2 linked regions of the Asticcacaulis excentricus CB 48 genome follow. Each later gene encodes a partner of the first gene's protein in a complex. Links are inferred from orthologs where the notes say so. Each region holds a gene or a part of one and is shown on either strand. Other genes may lie near its edges.

The links. The genes of interacting proteins can lie anywhere in the genome.
Region 2: the proteins of groL (region 1) and metK are in contact, whole or in part, in a cryo-EM structure (PDB 8P4O), measured with the Escherichia coli proteins. The link is inferred for Asticcacaulis excentricus CB 48 from one-to-one orthologs.

What each region holds. Positions count from the first base shown.
Region 1 is NC_014816.1:1,242,718-1,249,865, forward strand. The notes cover bases 349-3,236. They hold groL (chaperonin GroEL), read right to left. Parts: upstream 2,671-3,236; coding sequence 1,027-2,670; downstream 349-1,026. Other genes in these bases: ASTEX_RS05930 (ribonuclease E/G), read left to right, coding at 349-721; groES (co-chaperone GroES), read right to left, coding at 2,722-3,012; ASTEX_RS05945 (endonuclease/exonuclease/phosphatase family protein), read right to left, coding at 3,152-3,236. Outside these bases: more of ASTEX_RS05930, read left to right, coding at 1-348; more of ASTEX_RS05945, read right to left, coding at 3,237-3,979; ASTEX_RS05950 (TraB/GumN family protein), read right to left, coding at 4,209-5,162; ASTEX_RS05955 (helix-turn-helix domain-containing protein), read right to left, coding at 5,228-5,464; ASTEX_RS05960 (hypothetical protein), read right to left, coding at 5,466-5,954; ASTEX_RS05965 (hypothetical protein), read right to left, coding at 5,951-6,442; ASTEX_RS05970 (hypothetical protein), read right to left, coding at 6,502-7,148.
Region 2 is NC_014816.1:180,270-185,059, reverse strand. Bases 543-3,322 are described here. They hold metK (methionine adenosyltransferase), read right to left. Parts: upstream 2,629-3,322; coding sequence 1,456-2,628; downstream 543-1,455. Other genes in these bases: lnt (apolipoprotein N-acyltransferase), read right to left, coding at 3,294-3,322; ASTEX_RS00830 (helix-turn-helix domain-containing protein), read right to left, coding at 2,788-3,207; trmB (tRNA (guanosine(46)-N7)-methyltransferase TrmB), read right to left, coding at 680-1,393; ASTEX_RS00845 (hypothetical protein), read right to left, coding at 543-575. Also shown: more of ASTEX_RS00845, read right to left, coding at 1-542; more of lnt, read right to left, coding at 3,323-4,790. UniProt on the Escherichia coli protein: Catalyzes the formation of S-adenosylmethionine (AdoMet) from methionine and ATP.

The DNA.
Region 1 (7,148 bases):
CCTGCTGGGTGTCAGCGATGGGCCGCCACGTCGCCTGTCGGACCCGTTGGGGCTGATGGAGCGCCTGAAACAACAGGCGCGGCGCCTGATTGACCCTCAGGTCCGGTTTGAGCCCGCCGAAGACCCCGATGCCCTCGATATTGCCGAGGCGCAGGCGACCCAGCCCAGTTTCGACCTGCCCGGCGGCGGTTATCTGTCCATAGAGGCGACGCGCGCCCTGATCGCGTGCGATATCGACATGGGGCGTGCTGGGGAAGGGATGATCCACACGCCACGTCAGGCCGCCAAACGCCTCAATGAGGTGGCGGTTGAAGAGTTGGTACGCCGTCTGCGCCTGTCCAATCTGGCGGGCCTGGTGGTGGTCGATCTGATCGGCAACAAGCATAATGGTGAGAAGCTGACCGGATTGGTGCAGTCCGCCTTTGCGGCCGAGGGGCGAGCCATCGCCTGCGGGCCGATTACCCGCTTTGGGACGCTGGAATTCAGTCGGCCGTGGGGCGCACAGCCCCATATGGAAGAGACGCCGCTGAGGGCCGCACGGCGGCTCCTGTGGCGCGCCGTGGCCGAAGCCCGTTCGGATGTCGGTGGCCGCCTCCGGTTGCGCGCGCCAGGCCCGGTGGCCGATCAGGTGCGCCAGTGTCTGAAAGACAGCCTTGACCCGCTGACACCACGCCTCAGCGTCGAAACATCGTCGATAACCGAGGTGGTTCCACTGCCGTAATGGTTCCGCAGACCTCTCGGGACGCGTTGAGAAGAGGCCCTATAACTCTCGGTCGCACTATTTTCCGGTACATTCCCCGCGCCTCTGTTTGTTTGGAGAGAAGGCCTGATGATTTTGATCCGCCATATGAAAGCCAGCCGCAGGTCTGCATTTACAGCGAAGTGACGAAAAAAAAGAGCGGGTCGTGAGACCCGCTCTTTCTACATAGTATTGGGAGATTTTGCGACGGGGGCGACCCGAGCAAAACATTATCGCTATGGACCTTTGTCCACGTCCCGATCCGCAGGAACGGGACGTGAGCCAAATTAGAAATCCATACCGCCCATACCGCCCATGCCGCCGCCAGGCATAGCCGGGGCCGCTTCTTTCTTCGGGGCTTCGACCACGGCGGCTTCCGTCGTGATCAGCAGGCCCGACACCGAGGCCGCGTCTTGCAGAGCGGTACGCACAACCTTGGCCGGGTCGATGACGCCATCGGCCACCAGGTCCACGTACTTTTCGGTCTGAGCGTTGAAGCCGAAGTTGGCATCGTTCGATTCCAGCACCTTGCCAACAACGATCGAGCCTTCGACGCCCGCGTTTTCCGAGATCTGACGGATCGGCGCCTGCAGGGCCTTGCGCACGATGGCGATACCGGCGGTCTGGTCGTCATTGTCACCGGTCAGGTCGGCCAGCTTCTTCGACGCCTTCAGCAGAGCCGTACCACCGCCCGGAACGATACCTTCGTCCACGGCCGCGCGGGTCGCGTTCAGGGCGTCATCGACGCGGTCCTTCTTTTCCTTCACTTCGACTTCGGTCGAGCCGCCGACGCGGATGACCGCGACGCCGCCGGCCAGCTTGGCCAGACGCTCTTGCAGCTTTTCCTTGTCGTAGTCCGAGGTGGTTTCTTCGATCTGTTGCTTGATCTGAGCCACGCGGCCTTCGATTTCCGCCTTTTCACCGACGCCATCAACCACGGTGGTGGTTTCCTTGGTGATCGTCACCTTCTTGGCGCGGCCCAGCATGTCGAGAGTCACGGTCTCAAGCTTGATGCCGATGTCTTCGGAGATCACCTGGCCGGCGGTCAGGATGGCGATGTCTTCCAGCATGGCCTTGCGGCGGTCACCGAAGCCCGGAGCCTTGACGGCGGCGACGCGGAGGCCACCACGAAGACGGTTGACGACCAGCGTGGCCAGAGCCTCGCCTTCGACGTCTTCGGCGATGATCAGCAGCGGGCGGCCCGACTGAACCACGGCTTCGAGGATCGGCAGGATGGGTTGCAGGGTCGAGATCTTCTTGTCGAAGATCAGGATGTACGGGTCTTCGAGGACCGCTTCCATCTTGTCCGGGTTGGTGACGAAGTAGGGCGACAGGTAGCCGCGGTCGAACTGCATGCCTTCGACGACGTCCAGTTCGGTTTCGGCGGTCTTGGCTTCTTCGACGGTGATGACGCCTTCGTTGCCGACCTTGGCCATGGCGTCAGCGATCATCTGACCGACTTCGGTGTCGCCGTTGGCCGAGATGGTGCCGACCTGAGCGATTTCCGAGTTCGAGGTAACGGGCTTGGACGAGGCCTTGATTTCGGCGATGGCGACGGCCACGGCCTTGTCGATACCGCGCTTCAGGTCCATCGGGTTGCGGCCCGAAGACACCGACTTCAGACCTTCGACGGCGATGGCCTGAGCCAGAACCGTGGCAGTCGTGGTGCCGTCACCGGCCTTGTCGTTGGTCTTGGAAGCGACTTCGCGGATCAGTTGCGCGCCCAGGTTTTCGAACTTATCGGCCAGTTCGATTTCCTTGGCGACCGACACGCCGTCCTTGGTCGAGCGCGGCGCGCCAAACGACTTTTCAAGGATGACATTGCGGCCCTTGGGGCCAAGCGTGACTTTCACGGCATTGGCGAGGACATTGACGCCGCGCAGGATCTTGTCGCGCGCGTCCGAGGAAAACAGTACGTCTTTAGCAGCCATTTCGGGTGTTCCTTTGGTTGCGTATTATCAGAATAGGGGCGACAGAGCGGATTAACGCTCGACCACACCCAGGATGTCGGATTCTTTGAGGATCAGCAGGTCTTCGCCGTTCAGCTTGACCTCGGTGCCGCCCCACTTGCCGAACAGAACGCGGTCGCCGACCTTTACGTCCAGAGCGACTTGCTCGCCCTTTTCGTTGCGGGCGCCCGGCCCGACAGCGACGACTTCGCCTTCTTGCGGCTTTTCCTTAGCCGTATCAGGGATGATGATCCCGCCCTTGGTCTTGGCTTCTTCTTCAACGCGCTTCACGAGAACGCGGTCGCCCAGCGGACGAAAGCTCATATGATGTCTCCGATGTTATTCAGATGGATGTGTTAGCACTCAGTATGCCTGAGTGCTAACGCGCCCCTGAGTTAGGGTTGCGACCGCAGAGAGTCAAGAAGCGGCGAAGCGGATTCGTGTGAAATTTTTTCGCCGGAATTTATTTCAGCTCGATATCGGCCACGATAGGGAAGTGATCGGAAATGACCTTGCCCGAATAGCTGTCGGTCAGGGTGGCGAAGCTCTTAACCATCAACGTCCGATCCACAAAAATATGGTCGATAGCCTCGCCGTCCGTCTGGCGGATATCAAAGCCATTGAAGGTGCCGGTCGGTCCAAAACGGCGGGTGCTGGCGACGCGGCTGTCTTTCAGCGGGCTCGTTTCGGCGGTGAAGCGTTTATACGGCGCGCTGCCCATACCGGTATTGAAATCGCCCAGCACGATCAGGTGCGCGCCCGGCACGGGCGGCAGGCTCAGAATCTGCACAGCACAGTTTTCGCGCGCCTTGACGCCCACGTGGTCGAAATGGGCATTGCGAACATCAAAGACCTGCCCGCTGCGTTTATCCTTCAAAATAAGGCGCGTGATGGTGCGCGGGAAGGCGGCATCGGCGTCTTTCGAGGGGGTGTCGGGCGTCTGACCGCACCACTGAGTCGTCGCTGATACCTTCTCAAAGCGGTCGCGGCGCCAGAAGACGGTCGTGCTTTCGCCCGACTTGGCCCCATCATCGCGGCCGACGCCGTAATGGTCATAGTCTCCAAGGGCTTGCGACAGGTCATCGACCATCGGCAACAGCGCCTCCTGCACCCCCAGCACATCGGGCGCAAGGAAGGCGATCTGCGCCGCCATGCGCGGGCCGCGCTCCGGCCACGGTGGCACGTCCTGCGGATTAGCGTAGCGGATATTGTAGCTCATCAGGCGCAGGGGCTCGGCAGAGGCGGGCGAGGCGACAAGCAGCGCGGCAGCAAGTAGGGGCAGCAGTTTCATAGGGTTAGTTTATGGCGCGGCAGGCGCGGGGTCCAATGACATTCATATGACGTTTTTGAGCCGAGCTAACGTTTCACGCGGCTACTCTTTCACATCCCCACTTGTGGGGAGGTGGCGGGCGATGTCGCGCCGTAGGGGTATCTTTTCGGCAGGGGTATACCCCTCCGCCTCGTAAACTCGGCACCTCCCCATACAGTGGGGAGGAGGGAAATCGTGAAGTCACCTCAGTCTAGAGCGAGGGCGTGGTTACGGTCGCACCCTGCTGCTCCAGTTGTTGCAAGGCGCCTCCGGGGGTGAGAAGCGCTGACAAGGGCAGCACAATCAGGGACTTACCCGGCGTTCCTAAGGCAGTATTGATCGCGCCCACCGTCTGTTCGACCGACTGCCCCAGCATGGCCTTGGTCGAAGGCGCGCCTTCGAGACAGGCAAGAAGTGCTGAATCCGGCGACAAACGCTGCACGGCCTTGAGATCGCCAATGGCCCAGGCTTCGGTGGCGGCGCGGGCGTTCTTTATGGCAAAGTCAATCTCATCCAGCGTGGCCGCGACGCAATGCGCCTCTTGCTGCGTGCTAAAATCATCGATGCGCCCCAGGGTCTTGGCCACTGAGAAGCTGCCTGATGGCTTGGTTTTCAGCTTCTGGGCCTTGGCGAAACGCAGCAGCGTCTTTTCCGGGTCGCGCGTGGCAATCCCCGCCTTGTCATAAATATCCTCGCGCAGGGTGGCCGCTGCCCAGATGGGCGACAGTTTCTTGTACTTTTCGCGGTCCAGACCGTAGGCATCGGCCAGTGTATAGAAACGCTTCGACAGATCGGCTGGCAAGACCTCATCGAGCTTTTTGCCCAGCGGCAGGCGACGATCCATCAGCAGCCGCGCACCGCCGATCAGTCCGCCCTTAGCCTCTGGCGCGGTAAGCAGCACATTCGACAGGCCGATGACCCGCTCGACACGTTTGGAATCCCACGGGATGCGCTTGGTCATCACGGGCATGGCCCCCAGCACATAGACCTCGCTGTCGTCCTTGCGCACGCGCCACAGGGCGGGGCCGGGCAGGCGGGCCGTCACCACCACGTCGGTAATCCATTGATCGCCGTCCTGCATGGGGTGCGCTTCGCTGATCGTTTCCTGCGCGAAGGCCGCGGGCGCATTCAGGATCAGCGCAGCGAGACAAACGGATTTGAACATAGCGGGGCTCCTCTTCGGAGAGTCATTTGAGTCCTAACTCCGTGACCGCAATGGGGCGCGTCCGCTCAGTCGCCGCCCTTTGCTGTCAGATCAGCCTCGTCGGGGAGGTATGCCATGATGTCGCCCGGCTGACAGTCCAGCAGGAAACAAAGTTTTGACAAGGTATCAAAACGCATGCCCTTCACCTTGCCGGTGCGCAGCAGTGACATCTGGGTTTCCGAGATGCCGACCTGCGCCGCTAAATCCTTTGCGCGCATCTTGCGCCGCGCCAGCATCACATCAAGCGTTACATTGACCGGCATATCAGACGTACTGCTCCAGTTCCGCCGACAGGGCCTCGCGCGCCACCTGCAGCGTGCGGATACGCTGGCTTAGGCTAAACAGGATCAGGCCCAGACCTACAAAGATAAGGGTCAGCAGGACGTCATTTGCGACGCCGGGCTGCCGGCCGGTATTGTTATAGACCTCGCCCCATACCCAAGGTGTGACGTTCAGCCCAACAGCCAGGCCGCCAAGGATCAACCCCGCCCCGCTGTGGCGCAACCCTTTGGACAGAACCGGCTCTAGCGGCGTATCCGGACGAACGCGGGTGATCATGTCGGCAGCAAACCACAGGGCAATAGCTAAGAAACCATAGGGCAACAGCGGTAAGCCGCCTTGCAACAGCGCCAGACCGAAAATGTCGAGCCGATGGCTGGTATTCGCCCACAGTTTCGGCAACTGAACGACCACCAGCGGTACTATGATACCTGTCGGCAGGCCGATCATGGTTCTAAGAATAAGGGCCTTCATACAAAGCTCTCCATATCGGTTTGCAGCTTTTCACCAGCCTGCGTAATCAACCACAGCATTAGGCCGATCAGGCCGATGGTCAGGGGCTCGATAGCGAAATCATAGCGCACGCCGCGGAAGCGATCCTCGGTCATCGCGGTAAGGGTCGGCATAATTAGGATCGCCGCGATGGCCCCGTATATCAGGTTTGAACCGACGTCTTTCAGGCCCTTGACGACCGAAGCCCCAAATCCTTCGCCCTTATGCAGTCGCATAAAAACATCTGAAGCCGACCACAGGGCGAACAGATAGCAGATAGGAGCCAGAAGGCTGATCCAGAAGGACGGCAGCACCATACTGATCGACAGCAGCGACACCTGAACGGACGGGTCCGGGTGCATGTTGTTCAGGGGGGCGGCCTTTTCGACCACCAGTCCGGCGATAAGCCCTACGACGGCGACTTTTGTGCCTATGCCTATCAGGTCGAGCGGTAATTTGTGTGCAGACATGTGTGAACCCCTCTAACAAATTAATGTTAGGGGTATATAAATTTATATTAGAATTAAAGTCAAGAGCCGGTTAGACGTAGGCCCAGCGCCTGTTTCACCTGCCGGGCCTGACGCGCCTGATCGGTCAGGGCCCAGCCCGGAACGCCCATCAGCAGGACCGAAGCCAGCGCAAAGACCAGCGTCCGTAGCGCGCTGTTGTCCCCAAACATGAAGCTCAAGGCCGCCATCAGCAGCCATCCGGTGGAAGGGATCAACATCCAATCGCGGCGGCAGGTCGCTCCGGTCACGGCGCTGATCAGGGCGAAGACAATGGCGAGAAATGCCATGTTGGACACCGGATTATAGGTCCCGGCGACGACATTGCCGACCGAATAGACAAAGATGCCTGCTGCTGCGAAGAGCCAGGCGGCCGAAACGGCCTCGGTGCGCCAGTTGGACAACAGGCTGTGCTTGCGCACACGCAAAGCGATAACCACCGTGCCGATCAGGCCGGCCATAAAATAGATGAGACCGTAGGGCAGGGCGGGTAAAAGTCCGGCATAGGCCAGGCTCAGGCATAGATGGCCGACGCCCAGCACGCCGCCCCACCACAACAGGATCGGGCCACCGGCCAGACCCGCCGACTCTCCGCGCTCCATCAGTCGTCGCAGCCGCGTCAGTTCGTCATCCATCCCGGCGACATCTTCCGGCGACAGGGGCGGTAACA
Region 2 (4,790 bases), 1.1 Mb from region 1 along the record:
ACGTGAAGGGCCGCCGTATGGCCAGTATAGAACATCATCAGCAACCACGTGGCGTATCCGCCAATGCCGACCGTTGTGACCAGAAGCCCCCATGACACCGGCCGCAAGCTCTTCTTGAAAATGTCGAACAATATGCAGCCCATATGCACAAACAGGGCAAAGATTGCCAACCCGTAGTAGGGGATAAGTGCGTACATCCAGCCACTCTGCATCAGGCCTGCGACGATGACATAGATATTGCTGTCCACAGCCACCAACTGACGCACATAGAAGATAAAGGCGACGTGGGTGATGGCGAAAACGGCTATGTAGGCGCCCGAAGCCGCCTGAAGCTGATGCACGAAATCCTTCTTCTTCATCCAGATTTCCCGCGCCAGCGCCCAGCCCGTCAGCATCTGCAACAGAAAGGCCAGCAGCACGACCATCTCGACCACCGGGTGGCGATAAACCATGCGCGCCACGGCCATAAAGGCGATGTGGGTATCGAGCCCCTGCAATCCGACGAAATGGTTGGCCATGTGCAGGCACAGAAAGGCAAATACAAAACCCGCCGAAACCTTATGCAGGCTTTCCATGAACAACCCCGTCACCCAAATATTAACCATAGTTAATACAGAGCAAAACGGAACGCATGGCTACAGTTTTGCGTCAAACCGGGGTGAAATGCGGCCTTTTGGCGTCAATTTCGCGCGTGACGATAAAAGTCGAGGAAGACCGGCGCGCAATCACCCAGTTTCTTCTCTTCATAGCGTGTCGTGACGTGATCTGCGGGCGGCGTGTTCCATTCGGTTTGCGACTGTGCAGGCCAGTCAAATGCCGCGTGCGCCACAGCGCGCTCCAGCGTCCAATCGGCATAGTCGGCCCAGTCGGTGGCAAAGCGCAGTCGCGCCCCGTCTTTCATAACGCGTGCCAGAGCGTCAAGCGTCTCGCTCTGGATGAGGCGGCGCTTGTGGTGGCGGGCTTTCGGCCACGGATCAGGAAAGAGGATGAACACCTTATCGATCGAGGCCGCGTTCAGGCGGTCGATCACCGGGCGCGCATCGCCGGGCATGATGCGCACATTCTTCAGACCGCGCTCATCGACATGGCGCAACAGCGAGCCAACGCCGTTTAGGAAGGGCTCGAAGCCCAGAATGAGCGCCTGAGGATTACGCTCGGCCTGCGCCGCCAGATGCTCACCGCCGCCGAAGCCGATCTCAAGCCACAGTTCGCTGTAACCGCCAATGTCGCCGGAAGTGAGTTGTGCGATCAGGGCGTCATTGACTTCGATGGTCGGCAACAGCGTGTCGAACAGATCCGCCTGACGCGGCTTCAACGTGCGCGACTTGATGCGCCCGAATGAGCGCATGGGTCCCCACGACGGCGAAATAGCGGGCGGTGTTTCGTCTGACATAGAGCGCCTTTTGCAAAAGCACCTCCCCTGATATCAGAGGAGGTGCCGGGAAAGCCGCTCTCTTAAAACTCGCGCTTGAGCGCGTCAACCAGATCGGTGCGCTCCCACGAGAAGCCTCCGTCGTCTTCCGGCGTGCGGCCGAAGTGACCATAGGCCGCCGTGCGCTCATAGATCGGCTTGTTCAGACCCAGATGCAGGCGGATGCCACGCGGCGTCAAACCGCCGATCAGTTCCGGCAGCAAGGCTTCGAGCTTCGCCTCGTCCACCTGACCCGTACCATGGGTGTTGACGTAGAAGCTTAAAGGACGTGACACGCCGATGGCATAGGAGACCTGGAGCGTGCAGCGCTTGGCCAGACCCGCCGCTACCACGTTTTTGGCCAGGTAACGCAGGGCGTAGGCGGCCGAGCGGTCCACTTTGGTCGGGTCTTTACCCGAGAAGGCCCCGCCACCGTGCGGTGCGGCACCGCCATAGGTATCGACGATGATCTTACGGCCAGTTAGACCCGCGTCGCCATCCGGGCCGCCAATGACGAAGTTACCGGTCGGATTGACCAGCCATTCGGTATCCGCGGTCACCATGCCCTGCGGCAGGACTTCGAGTGCATAGGGCTTGACGATGGCTTCAACGTCTTTCGGCGTCAGGCCTTCCTTATGCTGGTGCGAGATCAGCACCTTGAGGATGCGCGAGGGTACGCCGTCTTCGTACTGAACCGTGACCTGCGACTTAGCGTCCGGCTCAAGGCGGTGATCACCACCGTGACGCGCTTCGGCGAGACGACGCAGAATGTTGTGCGACCATTGCAGCGGGGCCGAGGTCAGTTCGGCCGTTTCGTCCGAGGCATACCCAAACATGATGCCCTGATCGCCGGCACCTTCGTCCTTGTTCTCACTGGAATCGACACCCATGGCGATGTCGGCCGACTGGGCGTGCAGGTGACAGGCATAGTGTGCCGTGGCCCAATGGAAGCCCTTTTGCGCGTAGCCGATATCCTTGATGGCGGCGCGCACCTTGTCTTCCAGGCCCGCGACGATTTCGCGCATCTTGTCGTCCGCGGCACGTACTTCACCGGCCAGAATGACACGTTCGGTCGTCACCAGAGTCTCGCACGCCACCCGGGCTTCGGGGTCTTCGCGCAAGAAGGCATCGACTACGACATCGGAAATCCGGTCGGCGACCTTGTCCGGATGGCCTTCGGAGACGCTTTCGGAAGTGAAGATGTAGGACGGGCGCATGGCGGAACTCCGCTGTTCAACTAAGTGGTTGCACACTCATATAAACATATCTTTATATGATCAAGTCGTTTGTGGGAGGGCCGCTGTTATGAGTGCCCAAACGATAAAAACCCCGCCGGTTAGGCGGGGTTTGCGGGGAGGTCGGTCTACCTTTAATTTTTAATCTTCGCTGTCTTCAGCCAGTGCGCGCACCAGCTCCAGAATACGGCGACGGTGTTTGGCATTTTTAATGCGCGGGAACGCTTCAGCCAATTCGATGCCTTCGGTCGTCATGAGGAAGCCGTGCACGAACTGCTCGGACTGTGACTCCGAAAAGCCCTCGACGGCTTCTGACTCACCATAGCCTTCAAAGAAATAGGCTACCGGGGCCTTAAGCGCCCGCGATATTTCGTGCAGCTTCGACGCGCTGATGCGGTTGGAACCGCGCTCATACTTCTGCACCTGCTGGAAGGTCAGGGAGATGGTTTCTGCCAACGCCTCCTGCGACATTCCCAAAAACTTGCGACGCATACGCACGCGCGCACCGACATGCAAATCAACCGGATTCGGACTGCGGTCCGTCTTAGAATTTTCGTCCAACTTTGCCTCTTTACTTTATATAGCCGGCGTTTTCGCCGAGCCGCTTTTTGTCGTAACACCCCCTCCCATCCGGATTTGGGAGGCGGTCAACTTTCTTGGTTGTTTTTGCTAACGTTTACAAAAGTCACAAATACCAATGGAATCAAGCAAAAAAGCGCCACAAGCATGAGGTGCAGGTGCCGCCACCGCGTGTAGGGGGCAAATGATACCGCAGAAGGTAACATCACATCACGAAAGCCTGATTGACCGATGCCGATTTCCGAGCCCGGCACGATGCGCCCCAGAGGGTCGATCACCGCAGACACACCCGTAGGGGTTGACCGGACCATGGGCATACCTTCCTCGATAGCGCGATAGCTCGAAAGATTGAGGTGCTGGACAGGTCCGGTTGTCGGGCCAAACCAAGCATCGTTGGAAATATTAACAATCCATGATGGCCCTGATCGGGCGGGCGGCGATTTGGCTTCACCCGTGGCCAAGGCGGGGAACAAGCCTTCATAACAGATCAGCGGCAGAAACGATGGCAATCCCGCGACCTCGACGGGATGCGTGCGCGGACCGGGACTGAAACCGTCACCGACATGCGCCAGCTCCTTTACACCAAGGCTTTCCAGCACGCTTTCGAAGGGCAGAAACTCACCAAACGGCACCAGTTTGAACTTGGAATAGACCACCTGATAGTTCGTACCGCTCTCATCGCGGTATAGCGCCAGCATGGAGTTACGCCAGACAAGAGCGTTATCGGCATCTACCGCACGGTGATAGGCGCCCCACAGTAAAACCTGATCGGGCTTGAGGAGCGCCGCAAACAGGTTTGCAGTCTCCGATTGTGGATCGAGCAGGTTCTCAGCGGCGTCTGGAAGCGCCCCTTCCGGCCACAGGATAACGTCGGGATAACCTTTATTATCACGTTTTGTAACAGGCTGTAAAAATTCTCGCTTCGCGTGTGCCTGACTGTAGGTAACATAGCCGCGCATGACCTTAAGCAGCGCCCCTTCTGTCCACTTTGCGCGCTGACCGATGTTCGGCTGTACAAGGCGTATCCATGTGCCCGTGGTCGCAACCTCGGTCGTAGACAGACGCACAGCCCCGAAAGTGAAGGCTGCGACCAGCGTGGCCGCCGACACGGCCACCGGCCACAGCCCTTTAAGGCCTGGTCGGCGACGACAGATCGCCGGGCTTGAGAACAGGGTTACGGTAAATAGACTGAGGCCATAGACACCAAACAACGCCGCCAGTTGCGACATCGCCGAGCCCGCCTTCCACGTCGCGCCAGCGGGATTCCACGGAAATCCGGTTAAGATCGTGCCGCGGAGCCACTCAAACAGACAGAACAGACCGGCAAAAACCAGCCATCGTGACCAGTGTCCCGCAAGTCGCCCACTCGCCAGTTTGCAATAGACTGCAAACGCTGCTCCCCAGAACAGGGCAATGCCCCCCGGCAGCAGGCAGACGGCGAACGGAGCCATCCAGCCCTGATTGCTGGCGTCGACCAGAAAGGCCTCCGCCACCCAGAAACAGCTGATGAGGAAATAGAGAAACCCGGCCCACCAGCCAATGGCAAAGGCCTTGCGTAACGGTTT